2 regions of the Viridibacillus sp. NPDC093762 genome follow, and region 1 is predicted to be linked to the other one. Evidence: riboswitches for the same ligand, from Rfam matches in the RefSeq annotation. Region 1 holds a riboswitch; the other holds the start of a gene.
What was found. Region 1 has a riboswitch for cobalamin ahead of ACQKM9_RS13025 (Ig-like domain-containing protein). Riboswitches for the same ligand answer to the same signal wherever they lie in the genome.
Positions count from the first base shown of each region.

Region 2: another riboswitch for cobalamin. It lies ahead of ACQKM9_RS04140 (energy-coupling factor ABC transporter permease); the one in region 1 lies ahead of ACQKM9_RS13025 (Ig-like domain-containing protein).

Region 1 is NZ_JBNNUK010000009.1:134,512-142,224, forward strand. It holds gene ACQKM9_RS12995 (hypothetical protein) at 1-23, opposite strand, end outside; gene ACQKM9_RS13000 (methyl-accepting chemotaxis protein) at 271-1,092, opposite strand; gene ACQKM9_RS13005 (ion channel) at 1,408-1,773, opposite strand; gene ACQKM9_RS13010 (CAP domain-containing protein) at 2,093-2,935, shown strand; gene ACQKM9_RS13015 (hypothetical protein) at 3,072-3,203, shown strand; gene ACQKM9_RS13020 (DUF4083 family protein) at 3,321-3,503, opposite strand; cobalamin riboswitch at 3,747-3,923, shown strand; gene ACQKM9_RS13025 (Ig-like domain-containing protein) at 4,154-5,956, shown strand; gene ACQKM9_RS13030 (hypothetical protein) at 6,132-6,356, shown strand; gene ACQKM9_RS13035 (patatin-like phospholipase family protein) at 6,498-7,355, shown strand; gene ACQKM9_RS13040 (DNA alkylation repair protein) at 7,517-7,713, opposite strand, start outside.
Region 2 is NZ_JBNNUK010000002.1:60,634-68,346, reverse strand. It holds gene cobK (precorrin-6A reductase) at 1-251, opposite strand, end outside; gene ACQKM9_RS04155 (sirohydrochlorin chelatase) at 248-1,162, opposite strand; gene cobJ (precorrin-3B C(17)-methyltransferase) at 1,184-2,857, opposite strand; gene ACQKM9_RS04145 ((2Fe-2S) ferredoxin domain-containing protein) at 2,886-3,251, opposite strand; cobalamin riboswitch at 3,447-3,643, opposite strand; cobalamin riboswitch at 3,881-4,064, shown strand; gene ACQKM9_RS04140 (energy-coupling factor ABC transporter permease) at 4,267-5,028, shown strand; gene ACQKM9_RS04135 (energy-coupling factor ABC transporter substrate-binding protein) at 5,025-5,327, shown strand; gene cbiQ (cobalt ECF transporter T component CbiQ) at 5,329-6,123, shown strand; gene ACQKM9_RS04125 (energy-coupling factor ABC transporter ATP-binding protein) at 6,116-6,964, shown strand; gene ACQKM9_RS04120 (hypothetical protein) at 7,286-7,495, opposite strand; gene ACQKM9_RS04115 (YolD-like family protein) at 7,557-7,713, shown strand, end outside.

The DNA.
Region 1 (7,713 bases):
TGTGGATTCATATGTCGTTCCATGCTATTCACCTCTTATATTCATTATAAGAACATTCGTTCCTTTATTCAAGGGGAAATGACAATAAAATCGGACAAATGTGGTAAATTCTTTTATGTTTACAATGGAAGTGAAAGTGAAAGTGAAAGTGAAAGTGAAATTGAAGCAAGGTATACATATTAATAGAGGGTATATAAATAGCCCATTGCTTAAATAATATTCAATGAGCTAAATCATATTGCTTTCTATAAACTTATGGTCTGAAAAAATTCATCGTATTGTTTCTTTCATTAATTGATTCATTTGGTTACTTAGTAACCCTAGCTCTTCTATAATTGTACTGAAGTCTTGTACTAGCTCAGCTTGTTCATTTGAAGCAGAATTGATCTGACTCATGCTGCCCATTAAACCTTGTAAATTTTGTGTGATGTTTTTCAGTGAATCTTCAATCTTTTCGGTAGCCGACTTTGTTTCTAGAGATAGTTTTCGTACTTCTTGAGCAACAATATTAAATCCAGCACCATGCTGACCTGCTCGTGCGGCTTCAATAGAAGCGTTTAACCCTAGCAAATTCGTTTGTTGGGAAATTGATTTGATAAAGTCTGTAACGCTATGAGAAGCTTCTGAGTCTGCAAGGGCTTGGCGAGATTGAGCAGTAATTTCAGTACTTGTTGCTGCTAGCTCCTCTGAATGAGAGGCAACAAGATGTACTTTATCCTGTAAACCTATGACAGCATTTTGTAGATGGTCCATATAAGATTGTAACTTTTCTTGTTTTTCCATAGAAAATACTAAACTAAAAGCTCCAATTACATGTCCATTTTCTTTAATTGGATATATATTCGTGTGAAGTAAAACCCCGTAAAATTCTGCAGGTATATCTTTCGTAACGTTTTTCCCGGAGAAGGCTCTTCGCAATTCTTCAGTATTCTCCATAGTGTCACCAGTTTTTACTCCCAGATCAACTTTAGTTCCTGGAGATGCAAAGTAAACCTTGTTTTGATCTCGCTCAACTATACTTACAAAGATTTCATTATTGAATGCCATTTGTATGTATGGTGTAGCCTGTTTTAATACTTCTAATAAACTCAAATAAAAAACCTCTCTTCTATATACTAGTTATCCGATATAAGTAATTTGTATCTACAAATATTTCGTTTATAGATAAAAATAACTATGTTTATCATATCTTATATTACATATAGAGTAAATATTTTGATTATTCGAAAGGGGAAAATTTAGATAAACCTACTTTGTATCGACGAAATTTGAAGGGAGAAAAGAAACTACTTCAAAAATAGCTCAAATTCAATTCGTGTAACTATAAAACTTCGAATAATGTTGAAACTGATTGAGTAGTGAACTATTAAAAAAATAAAAGGTCGTCTTTTAAGACAACCTTTAAACTTATAATAATTTTTTGCTTTTTTTAATATCCGTAGTCGAATCATCTGTATAATTAATCATTGTCTTACCAATAGTCAGCAATGTTAAAAACATAACTCCTACTCCAACCGCTAAATAAAACATCGCAAACACTTTACCCAGATTTGTAGTTGGCGTGAGTGAAGTATCTACACCACTCGGAATCAGACTAACAACACAAAAGTATATGGCATCAATTATAGACCATCCTTCTACCTTTGTATAAAACATCGTGCCTGACAAAAGGATAAAAAATAATGTAGTAGACAATGAAATAAATAACGGTTGTTTAAAAGCACGGATTAAAGCCTTTAAAAGGCGTTTTGTAGTTAAAATAAATGAAATCATACATTCTCTCACTCTCTTGCTATATGAAACTAGTATACAACAGATAGGAGATAAATAAATAGTCTTCTAAGAGTGGTTCTAAATGCCTATATAAATTTGAAGTGATAATAACATAAAACTATATTTGGCCATCAAGACCATAAAAATTTGATAATATGATATAGTGAATACAAATTGTGGTCTATACGATTCTTTTTTTATTGATATTAATAAAACAGCTATATTTAATGTCGAACTCTCCTAAAAGACTATTGAGAGTGTTAATTACATTGAAAATATCGTATTAAAAATTTGATTCGGAGGAATTAAGGTGAATAACATGCTGAAAAAACTAAGCGTCATTTTCATGGCTATGATCTTTTTAGGAGGTTTAGCAAGCCCTCAATATGCTAAAGCAAGTGCTTCAAAAACAAAACAAGTAACGCTTACTGAAAAGAGTAGGTTGTTTACTAAGCAAGGTGGATATGGAAGAAAATCTACAGTAGCTGCAAAAAAGAAAGTAACGATTATAAAAACAACTAAAGATAAATGGATGCAAACAAAAGATAAAAAGTGGATAAAAGACGGTTTTACTGGTGATTATGTCTATCTTTCAAAAAAAACAACGACTTATAAAAAAGAAAAAGGATCTAAATCAGCAACGAAACTTCCAGCTGGAATATATAAAGTGAGTGCTGCCAATACAAATGGTTGGATTAAAGTTAAAAAAGGTAGCAAGACATACTGGATTAAATCTGGGGAATTTGTCGATAGTTACAGTGATTTAGGAAATAAAAAAATGCAAGACCAAATAGTTACTATTTTAAATAAAGAACGTGCAAAAAAGAATTTGAAGCCTTTAAAGCAAGATCCAAAACTAACAAAGCTTGCGATAATTCGATCATTAGATATGGAGAAAAATCGCTATTTCAGCCATACAAGCCCAACTTATGGAAGCTGGTCTAACCTCCTAAAAGGATCTGATTATAACACATATGCATCAGGAGAGAATATTGCAGCAGGTTATCCAACAGCAACGAGTTTCATGAAAGGATGGATGAATTCCCCTGGCCATAAAGCAAATATTCTATCACCCAATTATCAAAAAGTTGGAATAGGTATAGTTGTCTCGGGTAAAGGTGCTCAATATCCAACATATGGAACACAAATTTTTGCCAAATAGGTAGAAAACCCCCTATTGTCCAAGAACATGAGGGAGTTTACTATTTTGATAACTTCTTAACCTTATTCTCTTTTACATCCCATCGTTTTGAATATTCAGTTATAATAGAGTGGATATATATATAGGGGTTTTCTATATGGTATTACATATGAAAGAGGTAAGTTTGAAAAGAGAAGGGCAATGGATTCTAGAAAATATTAATTGGCAAGTAGAAAAAGGAGAGCATTGGGAAGTGCAACACTTTCTTCATTTTTCGATATTCCAGTAGAAGTTATTTGGCAAAATAATCGTCCATTATTATCAAAGCAGAATTAAAAGAATTTAAAAACTAGTTGTTGAATTTTATATAAGATTCGACAGCTAGTTTTTTTATAATGAATAACAATTATTTGGATTGTTTTTCCAATAACGTGATAATCCTATCTAATTTTTCATTTAGTTCAGTAGATTCATTCTTTGGTGTGGTATTAATAATGATTCTTCTAATAAATAGCATAAAAGAAATCGTACCTAATATAATTAAAGCAATAACAATAAAAAGTATAAGTATATCTCCAAAATTAGCCACCTTTTGCCTCCTTTATTCATTTCCGCTATTAAAATAGTATTATATTCAATTTTAACATGTTTTTAGGATTCATGCGGTTCAAATATTGATAAATTCATTGATAAATACAATTTTGGAATTGAGATAAATACAATTCTTCTTTGATTAATATAAGAATTTGATATGAAATGGATAAAATATCAAAAATAAATCATTATCCAATAGATTAATTTTCAATATTATGATAAGTTTATAACAAGTGAATATTGAATGCCAGAATTAGGTGTAGTACATACATAAAAGGGAATTCGGTGAAATGCCGAGGCTGTATCCGCAACTGTAAATGCTGATGAAATAAGGAAATACCACTGTTTTATACGGGAAGGTCCTTTGAGTAAATTGATGCTAAGCCAGGAGACCTATCTAATTCAGAGCGTATATCTACTCTTCGGAATAAAGTGAGATTACGGCAAAACAATCTATATTAGACAAAACTGTTGTCCTATATTTCTTTGTATTTATGCTATTTCTCTATGGGGAAATAGCTTTTTTCATTGTTAAGAACTTTTAAATTCCTTCATTTAAAACATAAGTGAAAGTTATTTAATCTATTAGCATGAAAAAGCCGAATTCCGAATCCAACAAACCTAAATAAAATCGGAGGAATTCAAATGTTAAAACGTTCAATTAGCATGATGTTTGCTTTTGTTATGCTACTATCACTACTATCGCCGTTTACAGCTCAAGCTGAAAATAATACGGTAGTAAACAATGCATCTCAAACAACATCACCACAAGTAATCAAAGAAAAACTAGTGAACTCACTAGAAAAGGCAAAACAATATTATATTACTAACAACCAAACTATTAGTTCTAGGGTAATTAGTTCCCACAGTGGCTACTGGTCATTATCAGCAATGTATGCACTAGGTATGGATATTAAAAACTACAAGTGGGCAGAGGGCTCAGAAGTTACAAGTGAACAATCTTATTGGGTAAAACCTAAAACGGCTGCTTCAAGCACTTCAAATGAAGACGCAGGTACTATTATAGGTGCTTATATTCTTGGGTTAGATCCTACCAGCCTTGGACAACGCAATATTGTTGAAGATTTACAAAATAAACAAAAAGCTGATGGTAGCTTTTTTACACCATATGGTGAATCTTGGGCATCAATTGCGCTAGGATTAGCAAATGCAGACTATGATAAAGCCAAACATTTAGAAGTAATTTTAAAGAAACAAAATAATTCAGGATTATTCTCTGGATTTGGTTCATCTGATGACTTAGATGTAACAGGCTGGAATTTAACGGCATTAACGCTATTAAATAATGCTGATAAGTCCAATGAAATAATTAACGAATCTATTAAAAAAGCAGTAGACGGTATTCATGCAAAATATCAAAAAGATGGTTTTGTTAATAATACGAACTCAATGGCAAGTATTATTATGGGACTAGCTTCAGCTGGAGAGGATTTAACAACGGACAAATGGAGCTATGAAAAAGACGGTAAAAAAGTTAACATTCTTGAAAAAATGATTGATGATTACCAATTAGAAGACGGATCATTTAAATGGATGATCAAAGATACTAAAACTAACTTAATGGCGACTGAACAAGTAATCATTGCGTTAGCAGACGCATTGAATGGAAAATCAACATTTGCAAGATTAGCAGATGGGGAAATACCAAATACTAATCCACCAGTGGAAAATCCAGATACTGAAGGCCCAACAGAACTTACAGTGGGTACAATTTCAAACAAAACTACTTCTGTAACAGGAACAACAGAAGCAAATGCAACAGTCTCAATATACAATGGAACTAAACTTCTAACATCAACAAAAGCTAGTAGTAAAGGAACTTACACGTTAAAGATTCCTGCACAAAAAGCGAATGTGAAATTAGTAGTAAAGACGACAGATGTAACCGGCAATGCTGGTGTAACAAAAACAATTACTGTATTAGATAAAATCGGCCCAACAAAACTTACAATAGGAACAATTTCAAACAAAACAACTACTGTAAAAGGAACTACAGAAGCTAAAGCAACAGTTTCTATTTATAAAGGCTCAAAACTACTTACATCAACAAAAGCGAGTAGCAAAGGTAACTATAAGCTGAAGATTACAAAACAAAAAGAGAACGTAAAATTAGTTGTAAAAACGAAAGATACAGTAGGTAATAAAGGCGTATCAAAAACAATTATTGTAAAAGATAAAATTGCACCGAAAAAACCAACAGTATCTAAAATCACTTCGAAAACTACAAAAGTAAAAGGTAAAACTGAAGCAAAAGCAACAATTACAATATACAATAGTAAACACAAAAAAATTGGCTCAGCTAAAGCATCCAGCAAAGGTAATTTTAGTGTGAAAATCAAAAAACAAAAAGCAAATTCTAAGCTATCAATTTACGCGAAGGATCCAGCAGGAAATAAAAGTAGCAAACTTAGCGTGAAAGTGAAGTAATGGTCATATGAAAAAGGGCAGTCCAAAAAGTCGGTAAAAACCGGCCTTTGAGGGCTACTCTTTTTCTTTTTATTTGGATCTGTCTAATTTGATTATTGTTTTGATCAAATGATAAACAAAACTTAAATCACCTAAATTGGAAGGGTTTTGGAGATATTTACAGATAATTCACGTAGTGCAAAACCTTCAAGGAGTTGATTATTTAATTACTATTTTAGAAAACATAAAAGATTTAGCTTTTTTATTACTATTCATTTCGAGCGCTATTTATTGTAAGCAGCTTAAATTAACTAAGTGGAAAAGAAAACTTTCTAAAGGCGAGATGACAATGTATCTTATTACTTCAATTGCACTACCTGTTTACGCAGCTATTTATATGCTTCTCCTTCTGGGAACATAAATATGCTGTATTGTAATATATTATATTAGGCAATTACATAAATCAGAGGTTGAATACAAGTGTAATATACTGTTTACGCTTAATTCTAAGTGTAAGTGATATGATAAAATAATAATAGAAATATAGTGAAAGAGTGATTCAATGCAGGTCAATGTGAAGGATACAAGTTTAGTGCTTGAAGGCGGGACATTCCGTACATTATTTACGTCAGGCGTACTCGATGCTTTTTTAGATGAAGAGATAATGATGCCACATGTTGTCGGTATTTCAGCAGGGGCTATTAATGCCTGTTCATATGTGTCGGAGCAAAAAGAGCGTTCACTTCGCGTTCTTGTTAATTATCGTCATGACAAACGCTATATAGGCATTCGGAATTTTTGGCGAGAAAGAAGTTTATTTGGATTAGACTTTGCTTACAATATAATTCCAAATGAGCTAGATAAATTTGACTGGGATAGATTCCAACAATTCGAGGGAACAGTAAAATTTGGTGTTACAAATGCGTATACAGGGGCAATAGAGTATATGGACGCACTTGATATGGATAAGGAATGTACGTTATTGCGCGCTACGTGTGCAATTCCAGTATTGTTCCCAGAGATTAAGATAAATGGTACTCCATACTATGATGGGGGATTAGCAGATCCAATTCCTATTCAGTATTTAGTAGACGAAGGTTTTGAAAAGCATGTACTAGTGTTAACCCGACCAAAAGGCTATCGAAAAGTAATAGATCGCCAAAGTAAATTAGTTATGAAGCTCCTTCGTAGACGATATCCCAATTTAGTGAAAAGCATGGAACAACGTGTGGAGCATTACAATACCTCGCTCGATTATTGCGAACGCTTGGAAAAAGAGGGAAGAGCCTTTATTTTTAGGCCAGATGAACCGTTAAATAGCTTTGAAAAAGATTTAACCCAAATGCGAGCAAATTATGATATGGGCTATAAGATAGCCGCAAAACAAATGGATGAATTAAAGGCTTTTTTAAATATATAAAGCTGCAAAAACAGATTCTCAGGCGCGAGAGTCTGTTTTTGATTTATTAGAAAGAAGTATTAAGAGCCTAAAGTATAGTTGACTGGGCGTATAAATCATCAAGTATGAGTATATGAAGTATTGGAAAAAACATAAAACATTTGGAGTAATTTGTATTTATTCTACTTTTTTTCTTCCGTCAATACAAACTTGATTCCAGCCATTTCTACCCCATTAATAACAATGGCTATTCGATGTTCTCCTGGATAGTGTTTTCTAGTAGACAACTGTTTAAAAGAATGACTTCTAGCATAAGTATATTCTCCAGGTAGATACGTATTTTCTGTTATCTTAAAGAGCTTTCTACGTGTTATACCAT
Region 2 (7,713 bases), on a different contig from region 1:
TCTAGCGCGTTTTTTGATGCCTCTTCTGCAAATGGATGTGATGAATCAACTACAGTTTTTAGATTTTTTGATTGAATAAATTGAGCCATATCTTCAGCTGTTAGACGTCCAATATGTGTTTCTATATTTGCTTCAACTAAACTTTTTGCAGCTGATTCAGTGACAACAGTTGCTAAAATCGGGTATCCAATTCGTTGTAACTCTATCGCCAATTCTCTTGCATCGCTTGTTCCTGCTAAAAACAAAATCATTTTACAGTACCAGCATGTTCGTGATCATGTTCATGGTGGTGGTCATGATCGTGGTGGTGATGATGGCCGTGTTCATGATCATGGTCATGATGGTGATGATGCTCTACAAATTCCATTGCATTGATACGGTATTGGCAAGTATCACAGTTCATTTTCACATCACCTTGAAGTGATTCTACAACTCTATCTGCTAATACTGTTTTTAGTTCAGCATGATAACCGAAGTAAGCCGCTAATTTCACTTCTAATTCAGGGTACGTAGTTTGATAACTTAAAACCATTTTTTCCATACGTTCCATCAGAATACCTGTGAATAGGAAGTAAGGAAGCATAATTACTTTTTTTGCTCCGAGTTGCTGACATCTTTCAATACCTTCCTCAACTGTCGGGTAAGTTACACCCATAAATGCACATTCTACTGTACGAACATTTAACTGTTCCCAAAGCATACGGGCAATTTTATAAAAGTCACTATTAGCATCTGGGTCACTACCACCACGTGCGATTAATAAAATAGCTGTATCTTTATTTTCCTCTTCATGATTGAAACCAGCTTCTGTTAACCGCTCTTTTAAAATTGAGAAAATGGATTCATGTACACCTAGTGGACGACCATATGTAATTTCTACAGTAGGATATTTTGCTTTACCTTCGTCAATCGCTGCTGGAATATGAATTTTCGAATGTCCCGCTTGTAATAAAATAATCGGAATAACATGGATGTCTGTTGCACCTTTAGCAACACAATTATCAATTCCCTGCGCAATGTTTGGTGATGCGAATTCTAAAAAACAAGATTCTACTAGTAGTTGATCATCTAAAGTTGGCTTTAATTGCTCAACAAATTTGTTAACCTCTGCATTACCTTCTGCTAAACGACTACCATGACCTACGAATAATATGGCTTTCATAAATACAATTCCCCCTTAGTGTTAATCCCCGCAAGGTGCAGGTTCAATTTCAATTTTTGGTGACATATCTTGATAGTTAAATCCTTGAATTCGCTTCACACGTTTGAAGTATTTGAACAAGCGCTCGTTCGGATGTGCGTTTTGACGATATTCTTCAACAATATTGCTGACAACTTCTACAATTTTCTCAGGCTCGATGCCCTCTGCTACCGGTTGTCCTGGATGAGCCGTTCTACCAACTGGTTTCGCACCTACAAAAAGATCAAATTTACCTTTTCGATAGACAATTCCGACGTCCTCCATCACAGCTTTGTAACATGCCATACCACAGCCATTAAAACCGATATTAAATTCTTTAGGCATGTTCAGACCGCCAAGTTTTTCTTGAAGTTCCTCTGCATATGGAATACCGCCAGTTTTTTCACCATTACAGAAATCACATGCTTTTATTGTGACAACATCACCTACTGGTGACAGAATAAAGTTTGCTTCTTGCAGTTTAGCTGTAATGATATCTGGTATTGTTGTTGGAATTTTCAAAAGAATATTATGATTTGGTGTATATTCCATTGTCCCTTTTTCTCCAACTACTTCAGCTAATGTCAACATTTGTTTTGGTGTAAATCTTTTATTGGCAACCCCAGGGCTTACGGCTAATTCGAAAATAGATTCCATTTCTTGTTGTACAAAAGTAGTTTGAGTTTCCACTTGTTGACCCGTCACACGAGTTAATGCATCTAATGCCATTTCAAAAGAGCTAATTTCAGGTTTTGGTTCTGTTTTTATAACTGACTGTAGCTGGGCTCTTTCTAAAGCAGGTGTACTTTCAATATTTTGACTACGCTGAATACCGGTTTCTTGGTCCATTGCCCATGGCTCAGCCTCTTCTTTCAAGCGTTGATGTGGTTTAAGTGGTTGTTTTTCGGCATTCAATGTGTACTTTCTTTGGTAACCACGAGGTGTAATCATCTTATTGTCATACAAAAATGTCGATGAATTGCCGATGACAACTGTCGTTAACATGCCAATATCATGATTCAACATATCTTTTAAATTAGTAATGATGATATTTTGTCTATCACGATAGGCGCTTTTTACTAACCCTACTGGTGTTTCAGGTGAACGATACTGTAGTAAAATACGTTGTGTTTCGACAATTTGGCGTGTACGACGGCCACTACGTGGATTGTAAAGAGCTATTACAAAATCCGCCATTGCCGCAGCTTCCACACGTTTTGCTATTAAATCCCATGGAGTTAGATGGTCACTTAAGCTGATCGTACATGAATCATGCATGACTGGTGCGCCAAGTAAAGAAGCACAAGAGTTAATAGCCGAAATACCAGGAATAACTTCAATTTCAACACCAGTTTCTTCTGTCCATCCCTTTTCGATTAACACTTCATAAACTAGTCCGGCCATTCCGTAGACACCGGAATCTCCACTTGAAATAACTGCCACTTTTTTACCATTTTCAGCTTGTCTTACAGCTTCTTGAGCCCGAGAAACTTCTTCAGTCATACCTGTACTGATGACTGCTGTATTACTATCAATTAAATCTTGAATGAGTTCAACGTACGTTTTATAACCGATAATGAAATCACTTTCTTGCAATGCTTCAACTGCTCTAGTTGTAATATGTTTAAAATCACCTGGACCAAAACCGACTACATAAAGTTTTCCAAGTTGCGACATTCAAACATCTCCTTTTCGTTACATCTAACTATTTGTTTTTCGAAATACCTTTAATCGCTCCTGATGTCGGGTTTTGCGTCATGTTGCCATTAATTGTTTGGTATACAACATGAGGTGCAACTTGCTGATCCATACAATCACGTACAATTTGACGACCAATTTCAGGAGATTCAGCTTTATACCAAGTACCTTGTGGATATGCAATTACGACACAGGCATCTTTGCAACGCCCATTACAGCGAGTTCGAGTAGTATGTATTTGTTCGTCAATCTCAAGCATAGCAATCTCATCTCTGACTGCCAGCGTTACCTCTTCCGCGCCTTTCTTCAAACAACTACTGCCATTGCAAATAAGCAAATGGCTTTTCATACTTTCTAAATTCCAAGTTGTCATAGTGTTCCTCCCATACGATGTTCATCATTTTTCAAGAAAAATCTATGGAAATAGGGTGAATTGGCAACTAGTTATCTATTTTGGCAAATAAAAAAACCTTAATTCAAAGAATTAAGGTTTAAAAACTAGATTATTCAGACAACACAAAAAATAAGCGTCGTCCACTGTAGCCTTCACCTTTCCCTCCGAAAAGTATCGTTCATAATTATAAAAGCAGGTTTCCTGGCTTACGCGTCACTTTACTTTGATCTCTTCCCAGTATTTCACCAGTGAGTATTATCATTTCATCAGCGGTACAGTAGCGGGGGCTGCATCGGATTCTAACCGATTTCCCTATTATCCAACATGCTCAATAGTCCAAACATGTCGGCACTTTTAAATTTGATATTCAATTGTATTATTCAGTAAATTCTAAATCTGTAACTATCATATACTAAATTTTACTAGATTCAAATAGTTTTTTTATGAATATTATCTTGTCATAATTTAAAGTTTGCATTTTCACCTATATAAAGTCGTTCAAAACAGTTATATCTACTTTACTACTCATTTTCAATATTTTTGAAAATCACATAAAAAAAATCTAGTAGAAAGAAATTTCCCATGATACACTATATTCTGAAATCAAACAATTCAATAAACTTTATGGTGTTAAATTAGCGTTTAACTGAAAAGGGAAGTCGGTGTTAATCCGGCGCGGTCCCGCCACTGTATTGAGGAGTTTTGCTACAAGATGTCACTGTCAAATGACGGGAAGGCTGTAGCAAAATGATGAATCTAAGCCAGGAGACCTGCCATAAAGTGAGGAACTGTTTCAACCTACGAGGATGGGTGTGAAAGTGAGTAAGTCTTATTTTTTGATGACTTTTCCTTCACGCACTTCTTTCTATGAAAGAGGTGCTTTTTTATTTAAAAAAATTGCTGTACGCCCTATCTAGAGAGGTATTTCATAGGAGGTGTTATTTGTATATCACTGTATATCCAATAAAAATACATAAACAAAAGGGAGAATAATATGAATAAGTTAAAATTAATATTTATCTGGAAAATAATCTACTTTTTAGCATTTGTCATGATTGTTCCAAAACAAGCATTTGCCATGCACATTATGGAGGGGTTCTTACCTGTTGAATGGGCTATCTTTTGGTGGGCAGTAACAATTCCGTTTTTGATTATTGGTTTCCGATCAATAAGTAAAACAATTAAGGAAAATCCAGATACTAAAATGATGCTTGGCTTATCTGGGGCTTTTGCTTTTGTTTTATCTGCACTTAAAATCCCTTCTGTTACAGGTAGTTGTTCTCACCCTACTGGTGTAGGTTTAGGAACTGTATTATTTGGACCATTTGCAATGAGTATTGTAGGTTTTATTGTTCTTTTATTCCAATCATTGCTTTTAGCTCACGGTGGCTTAACTACACTTGGTGCAAATGCTTTTTCAATGGCAGTCGTTGGTCCTCTAATTGCTTACGGTGTATACAAAGGGACTTCTAAAGCAGGCTTACCTTTTGCATTTGCTGTATTTTTGGCTGCAACTTTAGGTGATCTTGGCACTTATCTAGTCACTTCTATTCAATTAGCACTTGCTTTCCCTTCTGAAGTCGGTGGATTCTTTGCTTCTTTCACTAAATTCAGTAGTATTTTCGCATTAACGCAAATTCCTTTAGCTATTTCTGAAGGTATTTTAACTGTGGTCATTATGAATTTCTTAAAAAAATACAACGTAGCTGAGCTAAAAGCGCTGCGCGTTCTCTCGAAAGGGGCTGAACAACGTTGAAAAAAAATCTAATACTAATCTCAATCGTTGTCATTCTTGCAATCTTCCCTCTTTTCATTCAAAAAGGAGCTGAATTCGGAGGGGCTGATGGTGAAGCTGAAGCTGCCATTGGTGAAATAAATGCTTCTTATGAGCCTTGGTTCTCAAGTATTTGGGAACCACCAAGTGGTGAAATCGAAAGTCTATTATTCTGTCTTCAAGCAGCGATTGGTGCTGGCTTTATCGGTTACTTTGTTGGTTTAACAAGAGGTAAATACAAACGAAAAGATACTGTTAAAAATAAAGAGGGGCAAATATAAGATGCTTCTTATTGATAAATATGCTTATATGAATCGTTGGCAGCATATTCATCCAATAGAAAAAATGGTATTTACCTTTTTTCTGATGTTATTTTCGTTAACTGTGAGAGACACACTTGTATCACTCATCACACTTATTGTGATGAGTGCTTTTACAATTTTAGGTGCAAAAATTCCTTTTAAATATTATTTCAAGTTATTATTAGTACCTAGTTTTTTCCTATTATCGAGTATGCTGACCATTTTGATTTCATTTTCAAGTAACTATTCCTTAATTACCTCATCACTTTGGACAACTAAATTTCTAGGATTACATATTTTTATTACGGAAAATAGTGTTGAGACGGCAATTCAATTATTTTTTACAGTGCTAAGTAGTATTAGTTGCTTATACTTCTTAACATTGACTACACCTGTACATGATATTTTACATGTCTTAAGTAAGCTGAAAGTACCAGCATTATTAATCGAATTAACCGAGATCACATATCGCTTCATTTTTGTTTTTTTGGAAACATCACTTAAAATTCATCAAGCACAAAATTCTCGTCTTGGTTATTTAACTGTAAAACAAAGTATTAATTCGTTAGGGTTACTTGTTTCCTCCTTATTTGTCCATGTGTTTCAGCGTTCTAAAGAATTAATTATTGCGATGAATTCTCGGTGCTATACGGAAGATATAAAATTATTAGAGAATGAATATTCATTTTCTAAAAGAAATTGGGTAGTAATTGGACTCATTTCAATTAGTATTGTATCTGTTCATATTCGGTTCGGAGGAAGTCTAAATGGATGAGCTATTTTTTGACATTCAACACCTTACACATAGCTATCAAGATGGCACGATTGCATTAAACGAACTTTCTCTTTCTATAAAAAAGGGTAAGAAAATTGCATTACTCGGTAATAACGGTGCTGGTAAATCTACATTATTTCAGCATTTAAATGGGATATTGCAACCCACTTCAGGTGAGATACATTTTAAAGGTCAAAGGATGAAATATGGACGAAAATCTTTATCACAGTTACGAGAGCAAGTTGGCATAGTCTTTCAAGATCCGGATTCTCAATTATTTTCTGGCACTGTAAAACAAGATATTTCGTTTGGACCTATTAATCTTGGCTGGTCTAAAGAAAAAGTCGTTGAACAAGTTGACTGGGCGATGCAAGAAACTGAAGTTATACCCCTACAACAAAAACCGATTCACTTTTTGAGTTTAGGGCAGAAAAAACGTGTCGCTATTGCTGGAGTTTTAGCAATGAATCCCGATGTCTTTATTTTAGATGAGCCATCTGCAGGTCTCGATGCATATTATTCTAAGCAAATCATGTCACTTTTAAATACGATTCATAAACCGCATAAAACCATTATTTTATCGACACATGATGTGCATTTTGCATATGAATGGGCTGATGAGATCATCGTCATGAGTGATGGACAAATTCTATATCATGGTGATCCCATCTCCGTTTTTAAACAGCCTAATTTACTTTCAAAAGCTCATCTTGAGAAGCCCTGGGTATTTGAAACGGCAGAGCAATTACAACAAAACGGCATGTTAGCAATTGATGCCCCCTTTCCTCGAAATAGGGAGCAATTATTTCAACAATTTAAGACCAACATAACTGTAAAGTAACATGTTTATTCTAAAACCGTACTAGATTTTTACTAGTATGGTTTTTATTTTCTCTTAGATGCTGGATTTTGATTTTTATATATAGACTAGCGAGGTTTATATCAAATCAATATTTAGTCATATATTATTAGTAGTCTTATTACTATTTACATTTAATATAGAAATAAACAAAGCCACGAGAACTTTTTGCTCATGGCTTTGTTTAACATTCTACTACTTAGCTTCCACTTGTTCTAAAGTGGGTTTTTCATTTTTAGTATCCACTTTGAAAATAGACATAAACAATACTACTTAAGACTAAACCAACCACAAATGTTAGTATTACTCCCATCCCAGGCTGTTACCTTTGAAAATCCCCTTTGCAAATGGTGCAGTGAATAATGGATTTGAAGTAAACAGAAGTCCAACAATTACACTTACAAACCATATAATTACATTCCCTTTATTCACAGCAATCTTTTTATCACCTGATATGATTAACCTTGCTTTTTGTGAAGAATAACGTAATCTGCCACCAATATAGCTGTCCAAACTGCCAAGCCAATACCAACAACTACTGAGGACATTTGAATGAACCTAAAAATCACCATTTATGAATAACACAGAATGGCAAGCAAATAATGATGTCCCAAAACCTATAATTGATGAGCAAAAGTTTGAAGAGATAAATTTCATAATTCAAAACGCTTTAAATAATAAATTGAAACTTGAAGTCCAATACTATTCAAATAATTCTCTTAAGATCATTC